Regions from separate parts of the Nocardioides campestrisoli genome, predicted to be linked through region 1. Evidence: predicted binding sites of a transcription regulator. Region 1 holds the regulator's gene; the other holds the start of a gene.
What was found. The regulator LexA, encoded in region 1, represses DNA repair genes until DNA is damaged. The targets are predictions, from matches to a motif close to TCGAACANNTGTTCGA.
Positions count from the first base shown of each region.

Region 2: the regulator LexA is predicted to act here: its motif matches at 3,029-3,044, upstream of H8838_RS18570 (HNH endonuclease signature motif containing protein).

Region 1 covers NZ_CP061768.1:3,365,616-3,371,579, forward strand. Annotated here, with positions in the region: gene H8838_RS15795 (vitamin B12-dependent ribonucleotide reductase) at 1-714, opposite strand, end outside; gene nrdR (transcriptional regulator NrdR) at 872-1,339, opposite strand; gene H8838_RS15805 (hypothetical protein) at 1,679-2,053, shown strand; gene H8838_RS15810 (LysM peptidoglycan-binding domain-containing protein) at 2,176-2,604, opposite strand; gene H8838_RS15815 (GNAT family N-acetyltransferase) at 2,901-3,692, shown strand; gene lexA (transcriptional repressor LexA) at 3,785-4,513, shown strand; gene H8838_RS15825 (sulfotransferase family 2 domain-containing protein) at 4,543-5,304, shown strand; gene H8838_RS15830 (ATP-dependent DNA helicase) at 5,298-5,964, opposite strand, start outside.
Region 2 covers NZ_CP061768.1:3,935,576-3,941,539, forward strand. Annotated here, with positions in the region: gene H8838_RS18560 (glycosyltransferase) at 1-863, shown strand, start outside; gene H8838_RS18565 (LysE/ArgO family amino acid transporter) at 873-1,514, shown strand; gene H8838_RS18570 (HNH endonuclease signature motif containing protein) at 1,593-2,900, opposite strand; gene H8838_RS18575 (hypothetical protein) at 3,122-3,691, opposite strand; gene H8838_RS18580 (alpha/beta fold hydrolase) at 3,804-4,589, opposite strand; gene H8838_RS18585 (cysteine desulfurase-like protein) at 4,659-5,858, opposite strand; gene H8838_RS18590 (elongation factor G-like protein EF-G2) at 5,894-5,964, opposite strand, start outside.

The sequences.
Region 1 (5,964 bases):
GAACTCGACGATGTCGGGGTGGTCGACGTCCAGGACGACCATCTTGGCCGCACGACGCGTGGCGCCGCCCGACTTGATGGTGCCCGCGGAGGCGTCCGCGCCGCGCATGAAGGAGACCGGACCGGAGGCGGTGCCACCCGAGGAGAGCAGCTCCTTGGAGGAGCGGATGCGGGAGAGGTTGAGGCCGGCGCCAGAGCCGCCCTTGAAGATGAACCCCTCCTCCTTGTACCAGTTGAGGATCGAGTCCATCGAGTCGTCGACGCTGAGGATGAAGCACGCGGACACCTGCTGGGGAGAGGAGGTGCCGACGTTGAACCAGACCGGGGAGTTGAAGGAGAAGTACTGGTTGACGAGCAGCCAGGTGAGCTCGTGCTCGAAGATCTCCGCGTCCTCGTCGGCCGCGAAGTAGCCGTGCTCCTTGCCCGCCTTGGTGTAGGTGTGCACCACGCGGTCGATCAGCTGCTTGAGGCTCCACTCACGCGCGTCGGTGCCGACCGCGCCACGGAAGTACTTCGTGGTGACGATGGTCGACGCGTTGACGCTCCAGAAGTCGGGGAACTCCACTCCGCGCTGCTCGAAGACGGTCTCGCCGGTCTTCCAGTTGGTCTGGACGACGTCGCGTCGCTCCCAGTTGATCGCGTCGTAGGGGTGCGTGCCCGCCGTGCTGAAGACGCGCTGCATCTTCAGACCCCCCTTGTTCACCGTCTTCGTCATGCGGATCTCCTCAGTCCTGGCTTCGTTGCGTCGGTCTGGCGCGTGTTCGGTCTTGCTGGTCGTACGTCGTACGTCGTGCTCTGGGTGTTGCTGGGTGCTCCTGGGGTGGAGCGCCCGGCACGCAGCTTCCCCACTACGTGCCGGGCGGATCGTGGGCCTATCCCGTCGGGACGGGCAGCGGGCGCTCTGCGCGCAGCATGGCGATCTCCGCCTCGAAGTCCTCCGCGCTCTCGAAGGCGCGGTAGACGGAGGCGAACCGCAGGTAGGCGACCTCGTCGAGCTCGCGCAGCGGGGCCAGGATCGCCAGGCCCACCTCGTGGGCCGGCACCTCGGCGACCCCCTCGCTGCGCAGGGCGTCCTCGACGGCCTGGCCGAGGCAGGCGAGCTGGTCCTCGGTGACCGGACGACCCTTGCACGCCTTGCGCACGCCGTGGATCGCCTTGTCGCGGGTGAAGGGCTCGGTGGCGCCGGAGCGCTTGAGGACCAGCAGCTGCATCTGCTCGACGGTGCTGAACCGCTTGCCACAGCTCTGGCAGGTACGCCGGCGGCGGATCTGGCCGCCGTCGTCGGAGACCCGGGAGTCGAGGACCCGCGTGTCGGTGTGCCGGCAGTGCGGACAGTGCATGGGGTCTCCCTCCCTGGGTGAAGTCCGGGCACGCTGAAGAACACCCTGCTAAGGGTTCAACGCCTGTGGACGAGTGTCTGATTCCTGTGGATGAAACGGTTCTCGCTGTGGGGTCCGGGGAAGTCTCTGTGGACTAGATGTGGAGAACCACAACGGTGTAAGTACTAGATGTAGTGGTAACCGTACGTCGCCGACACCACGGGTGCAAGCCGAACGGCCCAACACGCCGAGGCTGTTTTTCACCACCTCCGCTCCCCCGGCAAAGCCGCAGGTCAGGGGCGTGGCGGGCGACCGAAGCGCTCTGGACCACCGTCGCGACGCACCTGTCACAATGAGGAGGTGGCGACCGGGAAGCGTGCTGGAGCGAGGCGAGCGGCGCCCAGGCGTTCCGGCCCCTCGGTCAACACCAGCATCGCCGCGCTGGCAGCGGGGATCACCGCCTGCGTAGTCGCCTGGGGATACCTCGTCTACACGGCCATCGACTTCGGCACCTCCGCCCGGAGCGGGAGCTCGACCGGATGGGCGCTGCTGGCACTGGCCTCGCTCGGCGCGATGGCGTGCCTCTTCGTCGGGCTCCTGCTCGCCTCCCGGCTCAGCGCAGCGCTGGGGCTGGCGCGCAACCCCGCGCAGGGCGGGGACGAGGACACCGAGGAGCCCACACCCGGCCCCCAGCCGCCGCCCCGGAAGCCCGGCGGACGACGCGCCGCCCGCTGACCAGAGACGAAGAGGCGGGGCCCGCAGGCCCCGCCTCTCCTCTTCCCCGCTCCGCCGGCCGGGGTCGAGTCGACCGGCGGAAGCTATTCAGTTGTGGGTCTGTGAGATGAGCGATCCGGGCGTCAGCCCTCGAGCGGGACGCGGAGCTCCTGGCCCAGCATCACCACGCTCGAGTCGAGCGCGTTGAGCTGCTCGATCTCGTTCATCACCGCGCGCACGTCGCCGTCGTCGGCGATCTCGGCCGCGATCCCCCACAGGGTGTCGCCCTCGTCGACCATGACGACCTGCGTCGCGGGCGCGACGCCCTCCTTGTCGGTCGCCACCGAGACGGCGCCGAAGACGACGCCGGCGACCAGCACGGCGACCAGCGAGGTGAGGAAGACGACCAGACGACCGCGGCGGGTGAGCCGCACGGAGCCCTGTTGGCGACGAGCCTCAGGCCGCACCGCGCCGCGCTGGACGGGCACGGCGGGCGCCGGACCGCAGGCGGCCGGGCGCAGCTCGTGCACCGTCGCGAGGCGGACGGGGTGCTCGAGGGTCATGGTGCTCATCTGGGACCTCCTGGGGAAGTGGCGGTCAGCCGGTGGATCGCTGTCGACCTGATGTCTAGTCGCGACCTCCGACAGTCCTGCTGGGAGCGACTGGCGGGATGGTCTCGATCAGACGTTCGATCGAACACATGTGCGACGTTAGAGCACCTGTTCGAACGAATCAAGCATCTGGGCGAACAACTGTTCGAAGGGCGTGTCGCACCGACACCGGCTACGCGGGGCCCCCGGCCATGACACAGGGGATGTCACCAGTTTGAGGCATGCGGGCCGTTGGTCCCGCGCATAGCGTCCTGCACATGCGCGATCTCCTGACCACCCCCATGGAGACCATCGAGGCCGACCTCGCGGCCTTCCATGCCGCGGTGTCGAAGTCCCCGGTCTTTACGACCAGCGACGAGCCGGACGCCACGGTCTACTGGTCCCACCTGCCGCTGGCCGCGTGCAACGTGATCGCCACGGCGCGGATCGCCTCCGCCGACGTGCCCACGCGGGTCCCCGAGCTGCTGGAGCCGTTCCGGCAGCGTGGCCTGCCGTTCCAGTGGGTGACCACCCCGGAGACCACCACCCCGGCCTTGGAGGCGACGCTGGCCCAGGCCGGGCTGACGCCGCACCAGGCGCCGGCGATGCACGTCAACCTCGAGCACCCGATCGACCCGCTGACTCCCGAGCACGTCTACATCGACGTGGCCTGGCCCGACCACACCGAGCCCGCCGCCGCGACGATCTTCGCCGGTCTCGGCCTCTCGGCCTCGGCCAGCGCGAGCCACCTCGGCTTCCTGGACACGCTCGACCCGGCCGACCACCAGTTCTTCGTGGCTCGCAGCATGTTCACCGGCGAGCCGCAGGGGGCCGGCAGCTCCCACCGTCGCGACGGCAGCGTCATGTTCGGGAACGTGACGACGCTGGCCCAGGCCCGCGGGCGCGGGATCGAGCACGCGCTCACCGGCACGATGATGAACCGGGCCCGGGAGACCGGTGCCGGCACGGCCACCGTGATCGGCACCGACTCGACGTACCAGGCGCTGGTGGCACTGGGCTTCCGCACCGGCTTCGAGCTGGTCACCTGGGGCTGGACGCCGGAGGACTGACGACACGCGGTCTTCGAACACCTGTTTGAAGTAGGCCTGCTGGAGCACTACGGTGAGGGCACGAGCCCGCACCACCCCCAGGAGGCACCAGGATGGCGAAGACGCGCGAGACCAGCGGCAAGGTCGTGCCGATGCCGGACGGTCCTCCGGACGCCACCGGGCTGACCCCGCGCCAGCAGCGCATCCTCTCCACCATCAAGGACTCCTTCGAGCAGCGCGGCTACCCGCCGAGCATGCGCGAGATCGGCCAGGCGGTCGGGCTGACCAGCTCGAGCAGCGTCGCGCACCAGCTCAAGGTGCTGGAGGAGAAGGGCTACCTCAAGCGCGACCCCAACCGGCCCCGCGCCCTCGAGGTCTTCCTGCCCGAGATGATGGCCGCCCGGCGGGCGATGGGCAACGCCGACGAGGCGAGCGTGGACCCCACGGGGATCGGCGACTCGATGCCCGCCGCGCAGTACGTCCCCGTCGTGGGCCGGATCGCCGCGGGCGGGCCGATCCTCGCCGAGGAGCGGGTCGAGGACGTCTTCCCGCTGCCCAAGCAGCTGGTCGGCGACGGCACCCTGTTCCTGCTCGAGGTCTCGGGCGACTCGATGATCGATGCGGCCATCTGCCACGGCGACTACGTGGTGATCCGCCAGCAGCCGGAGGCCGCCAACGGAGAGATCGTCGCGGCGATGATCGACGGCGAGGCCACGGTCAAGACCTTCCAGCGCAAGGACGGCCAGGTCTGGCTGCTCCCCCACAACGACGCCTACGAGCCGATCGACGGCACGCACGCCACGATCCTGGGCAAGGTCACGGCGGTCCTGCGCCGGATGTGAGGGTCGTCGCTCGTGTAGCCTCACCGGCGATGCGCCGAAGCCGACGAGACCAGCACGACCGCGGGCGCGGGTCCCGCGGAGAGCCACCGGCGCCCCCGGCACCCGAGCTCTTCCGGACCCGGCCCGACGACCGGTTCAAGCTGACCGCCGACGCCTCCACCCTGGTCCGCGACCTCGGTGAGCGGAGCGCCGAGACGGGCTGGCTCTCCCCGCTCGGCTACAACCTGACCATCAGCCACAGCCACCGGTTCGTCTGGTACCGGGTGGCCAAGGTGGCCACCCGCACGGTCCGGCACCACTTCGCCGCGCACTCGGTGACGATGGACGTCGACCACGCCATGCGGATCCACTACCCGACGTCGACGTTCTCGGACTACTTCAAGTTCGCCTTCGTCCGGGACCCGCTGGACCGGTTCGTCTCCGCGTGGCACGACAAGGTCGTCAACCACAACTACTTCCGGTTCGACGCCGCGACGTACAAGCGGATGCAGGACGTCGTGGAGTTCGCGCGGTGGGTGAGCACCCAGGACCTGGCCGCGGTGCCCGGCACCGACCAGCACCTGGCCCTGCAGACCAGGCTCGTCGACCTCAGCCAGGTGGACTTCGTCGGGCGGCTGGAGTCCTTCGACCGGGACTTCGCCGAGGTCTGCGAGCAGGTGGGCGCCCCCGCGGTGCCGGCGAACCCGCAGAACCAGACCGCCGCCCCCGGACAGCGCCGGGAGGCCTCGGCCGAGCTGGAGAAGTGGGTGCGCCGGATGTACCGGCGCGACTACCAGATCCTCGGCTACTGAGCCGAGGCCGCGAGCCGGCTCAGCGCCTTGCGCACCACCTGCGGGTCCGTCGTCGTCCACATCGGCGGCAGGCTCGCCTTGAGGAAACCGCCGTAGCGAGCCGTCGCGAGCCGGGAGTCCAGGATGGCGACCACCCCACGGTCCGACGTGGTGCGGATCAGTCGCCCGGCACCCTGGGCCAGCAGCAGCGCCGCGTGCGTGGCGGCCACCTGCATGAACCCGTTGCCACCGGCCCGGTCCGCCGCGCGCTGCCGGGCCGACATCAGCGGGTCGTCGGGCCGCGGGAACGGGATCCGGTCGATCAGCACCAGCTGACAGGTGTCGCCCGGCACGTCGAGGCCCTGCCACAGGCTCAGCGTCCCGAACAGGCAGGTGTGCGGGTCCTCGACGAACTGCCGGGAGAGCTCGGGGAGCTGAGCCTCCCCCTGGACCAGCGTGGTCAGGTGCGGCAGCCGCTCGCGCACCACCTCGGCCGCGGCCTCCGCCGCCCGCCGGGAGGAGAAGAGACCCAGCGCGCGACCCCCCGCCGCGTCGACCAGGTCGACGATCTCGTCCAGGTGCGCGGGGCCGAGCCCGTCCCGTCCCGGCGGGGGAAGCTGTCGCGCCAGGTAGAGGATGCCCTGGCGGCCGTAGTCGAACGGCGAGCCGACGTCGAGACCG
Region 2 (5,964 bases), 570 kb from region 1:
TCGGTGCCGACGTGCTCGTCGTGGACCAGCAGGCGCTGGCCGGCGCGGTCGTCGGCCGGCGGCGCGGTCTGCCGTGGGCGACCTCGGCCACCACCTCGGCCGAGCTGGTCGACCCGCTCTCCGGGCTGCCGCGGGTCGCGGAGGCGATGCACCGCAGGCGGGTCGAGCTCCAGGTGGCGCACGGGATCGCGCCCGAGGCCGCGGAGGCCGGTGACCTGCGGGTCTCCGAGCACCTGCTGCTCGCCTACACCGCCGCGGAGCTCGTCGGCCCGCTGGCGATCGACTCACCGGTCACCTTCGTCGGGCCCTCCTTGGGCGACCGGCCGGAGGAGGACGACTTCCCCTGGGACACCCTGGACGCCGACCGCCCGACCGTGCTGGTCTCCCTGGGCACGCTGAACGCCGAGGCCGGCACCCGGTTCTGGCAGGTCGCCGCCGACGCCTGCCGGGACCAGCCGTGGCAGGCCGTCTTCGTCGCGCCCCCGTCGCTGGTGCCGGACCGGCCCGCGAACGTCGTCGTCCGCCCCCGGGTGCCGCAGCTCGCGCTGCTCCAGCGGGTCGACGCGGTGGTCTCGCACGCCGGCCACAACACCGTCTGCGAGTCGCTCGCCGCCGGGCTCCCGCTGGTGCTGGCGCCGATCCGCGACGACCAGCCGGTGGTCGCCGACCAGGTGGTGCAGGCGGGGGCGGGCGTACGGGTGCGCTTCGCCCGGGTTCGCGCCGAGGAGCTGCGGAGCGCGATCTCCACCGCGCTCACCGACGAGGGACTGCGGGCAGCCGCCACCGGGATCGCGAAGTCGTTCGCGTCGGCGGGCGGGGCGGCTGCCGCTGCGTCGGCGCTGGTGGAGCTCGCGAGGCCCTAGCGTGAGCACGTGCTCGAACCGCTCCTCGCCGGGTTCCTGACCGGCGGCTCGTTGATCGTCGCCATCGGCGCGCAGAACGCGTTCGTGCTGCGGCAGGGGGTCCTGCGCCAGCACGTCGGCGCAGTGGTGCTGATCTGCGCCGCCTCCGACGCGGTGCTGATCGCCGCCGGGGTAAGCGGTGTGGGGACGGTCGTCGACCGCGCCGGGTGGGTCATCGACGTCGTCCGCTGGCTCGGGGTCGCCTTCCTGCTCTGGTACGCCGCGCACTCGCTGCGGCGGGCGTTCAGCAGCGAGTCCCTGCACGCCGCACAGAGCGCTCCCGCCGAGGAGCCCCGGCGGACCGTGCTCCTCAAGGCCGTGGCCCTGACCTGGCTGAACCCGCACGTCTACCTCGACACGGTGCTGCTGATCGGGTCTGTCGCCGCGACCCACAGCGGTCCCGTGACCGGATGGGGAGCGGGCGTGATCGACGGGCGTTGGGCCTTCGGCCTCGGGGCCACGCTGGCCAGCGTCGTCTGGTTCAGCGGGCTCGGCTTCGGGGCGCGAGGTCTGGCTCCTCTGCTGGCACGCCCGCGCGCCTGGCAGGTCCTCGAGCTGGTCATCGCGGCCACGATGATCTTCGTCGCCGGCAAGCTCGCGTTCGACTGGTGAACCGCCGGTCGACTCCCGGTTCTGCACCTGCGCGCGCCTGGTCCTCACGTGCGCCCGGTCCCTCAGTACGCCTGGTTCCTACGTGCGCCTGGTGAACCGGACGTCTCCGTTCGGCAGGGTCTTCGTGCGGTAGCCGGGGTCGTGGGCACGCTGGTGGTGCCAGGAGCACAGGAACATCAAGTCAGCCAGGTCGGACCCTGCGCCGGCACCCCAGGGATCCCGGCCGTGGTGTCCCTCGCACCAGGTCGAGGGGACCGTGCACCCCTCCGCCGCGCAGACCCGATGGGTCAGCGTCTTCGCCAACCGCTGACCCGGGGTGAAGAACCGGGTCGACCGGCCCAGGTCCACCGGCACCGAGTCACCACCCAGCACCGCGGGCACGATTCCGGACTGACACGCCAACCGACGCACCTGCCCCGCGCTCATCGTGGTGAGGTCGTCACCGTTGCTCAGCACCGTGCCCACCCCGGCTCCGCTGCGCAGCTCCTCCAGGGTCATGGTCACCACCACCCGGGTCGCGCCGCCGCCGTGGACGGGCATCCGGGTCGGGTCCGCGGCCTCGAGGAACGCGCAGAACGCCTGCCCGCGCAACCGCTCCTGCGGCAGGCGCACCCCGGTCGCGGGATCGCGCTGGGCGAACCCACCGAACGGGGTCGCCGCCCCGCACCGGGTCGAGTCGTCCTGCCTCGGGGCGGTCCATGCCTCCAGATACGTCTTGAGCCGGGCCGCGACGTGGTCGGGGATCCGGGCCGCCACGTCCGTGGCACCGTCACCGCGCCGCCGGAACGTCAACCTGGTCGCGGCGTTCGCTCGCCGCTCCGCACGCTCCAGCAGCCTGCGCTCGTGCTCCTCGCACGTCGCCGGAGCCACCACCTCCAGGATCTTCGCGCCCAACCGCTCCAGCTGGCCCGGGTCGAACACGGCCGTCTGCGCCACCAGGTGAGCCTCCGCGGCGGCCAGCACCTCGACCGGGACCTCCTCGCCGGGCAGCGGGTCGACCACCAACGACTCCAGCGCCCTCACGATCACCCGCGCCTGCGGCAGGTTCACCGACCCGTCCTCCAGGCCGGCCCCCACCCGCTGCCACCGGTCGGTGATCGCCTCCGCGAGCTTCTCCGCCGCCCGCGCTGGGCCGAACCCCGTACGGACCCGGGCGGTCAACCACGAGGCCGCCGAGCGGGCCCCGTCGGACTCGGCCACGCCACCCGCGGCGCCGACCACACCGATGACCCGCAGCCGCAGTGACTCCAGCTGGTCGACCTGCTGCGACAACCGCAGCAGGACATCCCGCTGCTCGTCCTCGGAGAGGAGTCCCGGGTCCGCGACCCTCGCGCACGTCAGCGCCTCGTCGACGAGTGCGACCGCGTGTGCGATCGGGTGCGCCATCCCCGCCTGCTGCCACATCCCAGGACCCCCGTCCGTCGTACCGAAGGCTCCCGATGACCTCCCGACATCACCCAGTCAACCGGTGGCCACCGACAAGCTGGCGGCGAATCGGGGGGTCATCTCACCGCCTGGACAGACGTTCGAAAATAGTCATGCCGTCCCGGTCGGTCCAGCGGCAGCCGCACCCAGGCGAACGCATGCCGGTTCGGCAGCCGCCGTGGTCACCCGATGCCGCCGCCGAAGGAGTCCACGCTCAGCTCGCGGATCAGCCACTCCCCGTTCCGGTTCTCCAGGGTCGCCGTGCCCTCCCACCGGGACCTCTGCGCGGTCGCCTGATCGGTCTGCAGCTCGTCGCCGATCATCGGGTAGCTCAGGCCTGTGCCATCGAAATCGAAGTCGATCTGGATGTCGTCGTCGAGCCACCGCACGTTCGACAGGTCCACGGTCACCTCCGAGTCCGAGATGCCGGAGGGACGACCTTCCTGACCCGCCTCGTACGGCGCGCTCGGGTGGGCGTCGCGAGACGTGAGGTAGACCGCCTGCCTGTCGATCTTGGCGCTCAGCGGCTCCTCCGCCTGACTCTTCACCGCGAAGAAGGCCCGCACGGTCGCCTCCGCCGCCTCGACCGCCTCCGCGTCGGCTGGCGCTTCGGAGTCCGCTGGGCTCTCGGACGCGGCCACGGGGTCGGGCTCGGCCGGGGAGACCTCGGTCCCGCACCCGACGGCGGAGCAGGAGAAGACGATCAGTGCGCCGCAGACCGCACGGGTGAGGCGGAGGCTGTTCCTGGGCATGCGCTCAAGATAGGGAGAGTCGAGCCCCGCGACGGGAGAACGAGCAGATCCCCTGCGCCCCGCGGCGTCCGCAGCCGACCGATGCCCTGTCGCCCAGGCGGCCGACGACAACTCACCAGGTCGCCAGGAACCGCTCGACCAACGGCACGACCTCCTGCGACGCGGAGATGGTGGAGAGGTGATCGTGTCCCGAGACCTCGGCGACCTGGGCGTCCGGCAGCACCGCCTGGGCGGCCCGTGAGTCCCTGAGCCGAGCATGGTCCAGCGAGCCCGCGAACAGCAGCGCCGGTACGTCGAGAGCGCGGAGCTGCTGGTCGCTCAGGCCGGGAGCGTCCTCCGAGGCGCGGAACCAGGCGGCCATCGCCCGTGGATCGTTGGCCAGGAACGCGCGCCGGACCGGCTCGGCCGGCGCTCCCCCTGCCTGCTCCCAGCGCCGCACGAACTCGGCCATGTCGTGGTTCTCGAGCACTGCGGCACAGTCGGGGAAGAAGATCTGGTCGAGCCCACCGCGCTGCGACCGGGCACTGCCGCCGCCGAGCAGCAGGCTGAGCAGCCGGCCGGGGTGCAGCGCCCCCAGGTTGACGCCGACCCGGGCTCCGGCGGAGTAGCCCAGCAGGTGCGCGCGCTCCACGCCGACCTGGTCGAGCACCGCGACCAGGTCGCCGGTGACCCGTGCCATCGAGTACGCCGACTCCTCGTGCGGCTTGTCGCTCCGTCCGTGCCCCCGCAGGTCGACGAGCAGCAGGCGGTGGCTCGCGGAGAGCGGCTCGACGTAGCCCGCCCCGCGCCACATCTGCGACGAGAGCCCGGTGCCGTGCACCAGCAGCATCGGCTCGCCCTCGCCGACGACGTCGAAGGCGATCCGGACCCCGTCGTCGGGGTTGCGTGCGTGCTCCATCGCGCCAGGGTAGGGGTGGGGCGGGGTGGTTTCGAGACGGGCCTGGCGGCCCTCCTCAACCACCAACCGTCAGAGGGCGGCGAGCCCCTCGAGCAGGCGGTCGACGTCCTCGACCGTGGAGTACGGCGCGAGCCCGGCCCGCACGGCCCCGGCGTCCCCGAGCCCGAGGTGCCGGGAGGCCTCGATCGCGTAGAAGTGGCTGGCGGGCGCGTTGACGCCGCGCGCGGCCAGCGCCTCGTACACCTCGCGGCCGGTCAGTCCCTCGACGGAGAAGTAGACGGTGGGGGTGCGGCGCGCGGGGGCGCCGTACTGCCGGATTCGCGGCAGTCGTTCCAGCCCGGCGAGCAGCCGCCCGAAGAGCCGCTCCTCGTGCTCCTCCACCGCGCGCATCGACTCCAGCACCCGGGTCCGCCGGTCGGGCGCCGAGGAGGCGAGGTCGGCGATCAGGTCGATCGCCGCGATGGTGCCGGCGAGCAGCTCGTAGGGCAGCGTGCCGAGCTCGAACCGCTCCGGCACCGCGTCGGAGGAGGGCAGCAGCTTGTCCGGCCGCAGGGTCTCCAGCAGCGCCGGGTCGGCGACCAGCACCCCGTGGTGCGGCCCGAAGAACTTGTACGGCGAGCAGACGAAGAAGTCCGCGCCCAGGGCGGGCACGTCCACCGGCGCGTGCGGGACCAGGTGCACCCCGTCGACGTGGAGCAGCGCGCCGGCGGCGTGCACGGCCTCGGCGATCACCTCCAGGTCGGGCCGGGTGCCGAGCACGTTGGAGGCGGCGGTGACGGCGACCAGGCGGGTCCGCTCCGAGAGCGCCTCGGCGAGCCCGAGCAGGTCGAGCTCGCCGGTGGCGGGGTCGAACTCCACCCAGCGCACGGCCGCTCCCACGGCCTCGGCGGCCTGCACCCAGGGCCGGATGTTGGCGTCGTGGTCGAGCCGGGTGACGACCACCTCGTCACCGGGCCGCCACTCCTTGGCCAGCGTCCGGGCCAGGTCGTACGTCGCCTGGGTCGCCGACCGTGCGAAGACCACCCCCCGCGGGTCGCAGCCGAGCAGGTCCGCCACCGCGGACCGGGCCCCGACGACGACGCTCTCGGCCCGGCGCTCCGCCTCGGTGACCGCGCCCCGGTTGGAGAGGCCGGCGGTCAGCGTCCGGGCGATCGCGTCGGCGACCTGGCGCGGCACCTGGGTGCCGCCGGGCCCGTCGAAGTGGGCGACGCCGAGGTCGAGGGCGGGGAAGTCGGCCCGGAGGCGGGCGACGTCGAGGTACGCGGTCATGACGCCATCCTCCGCGACCGGACCAGCGGCCGGGCTCAGCGACGCGACGACACTCCGTCTGCGAGCTCCTCGGGCATCGGCTCGTAGTGCGCGAACTCGCGGGTGA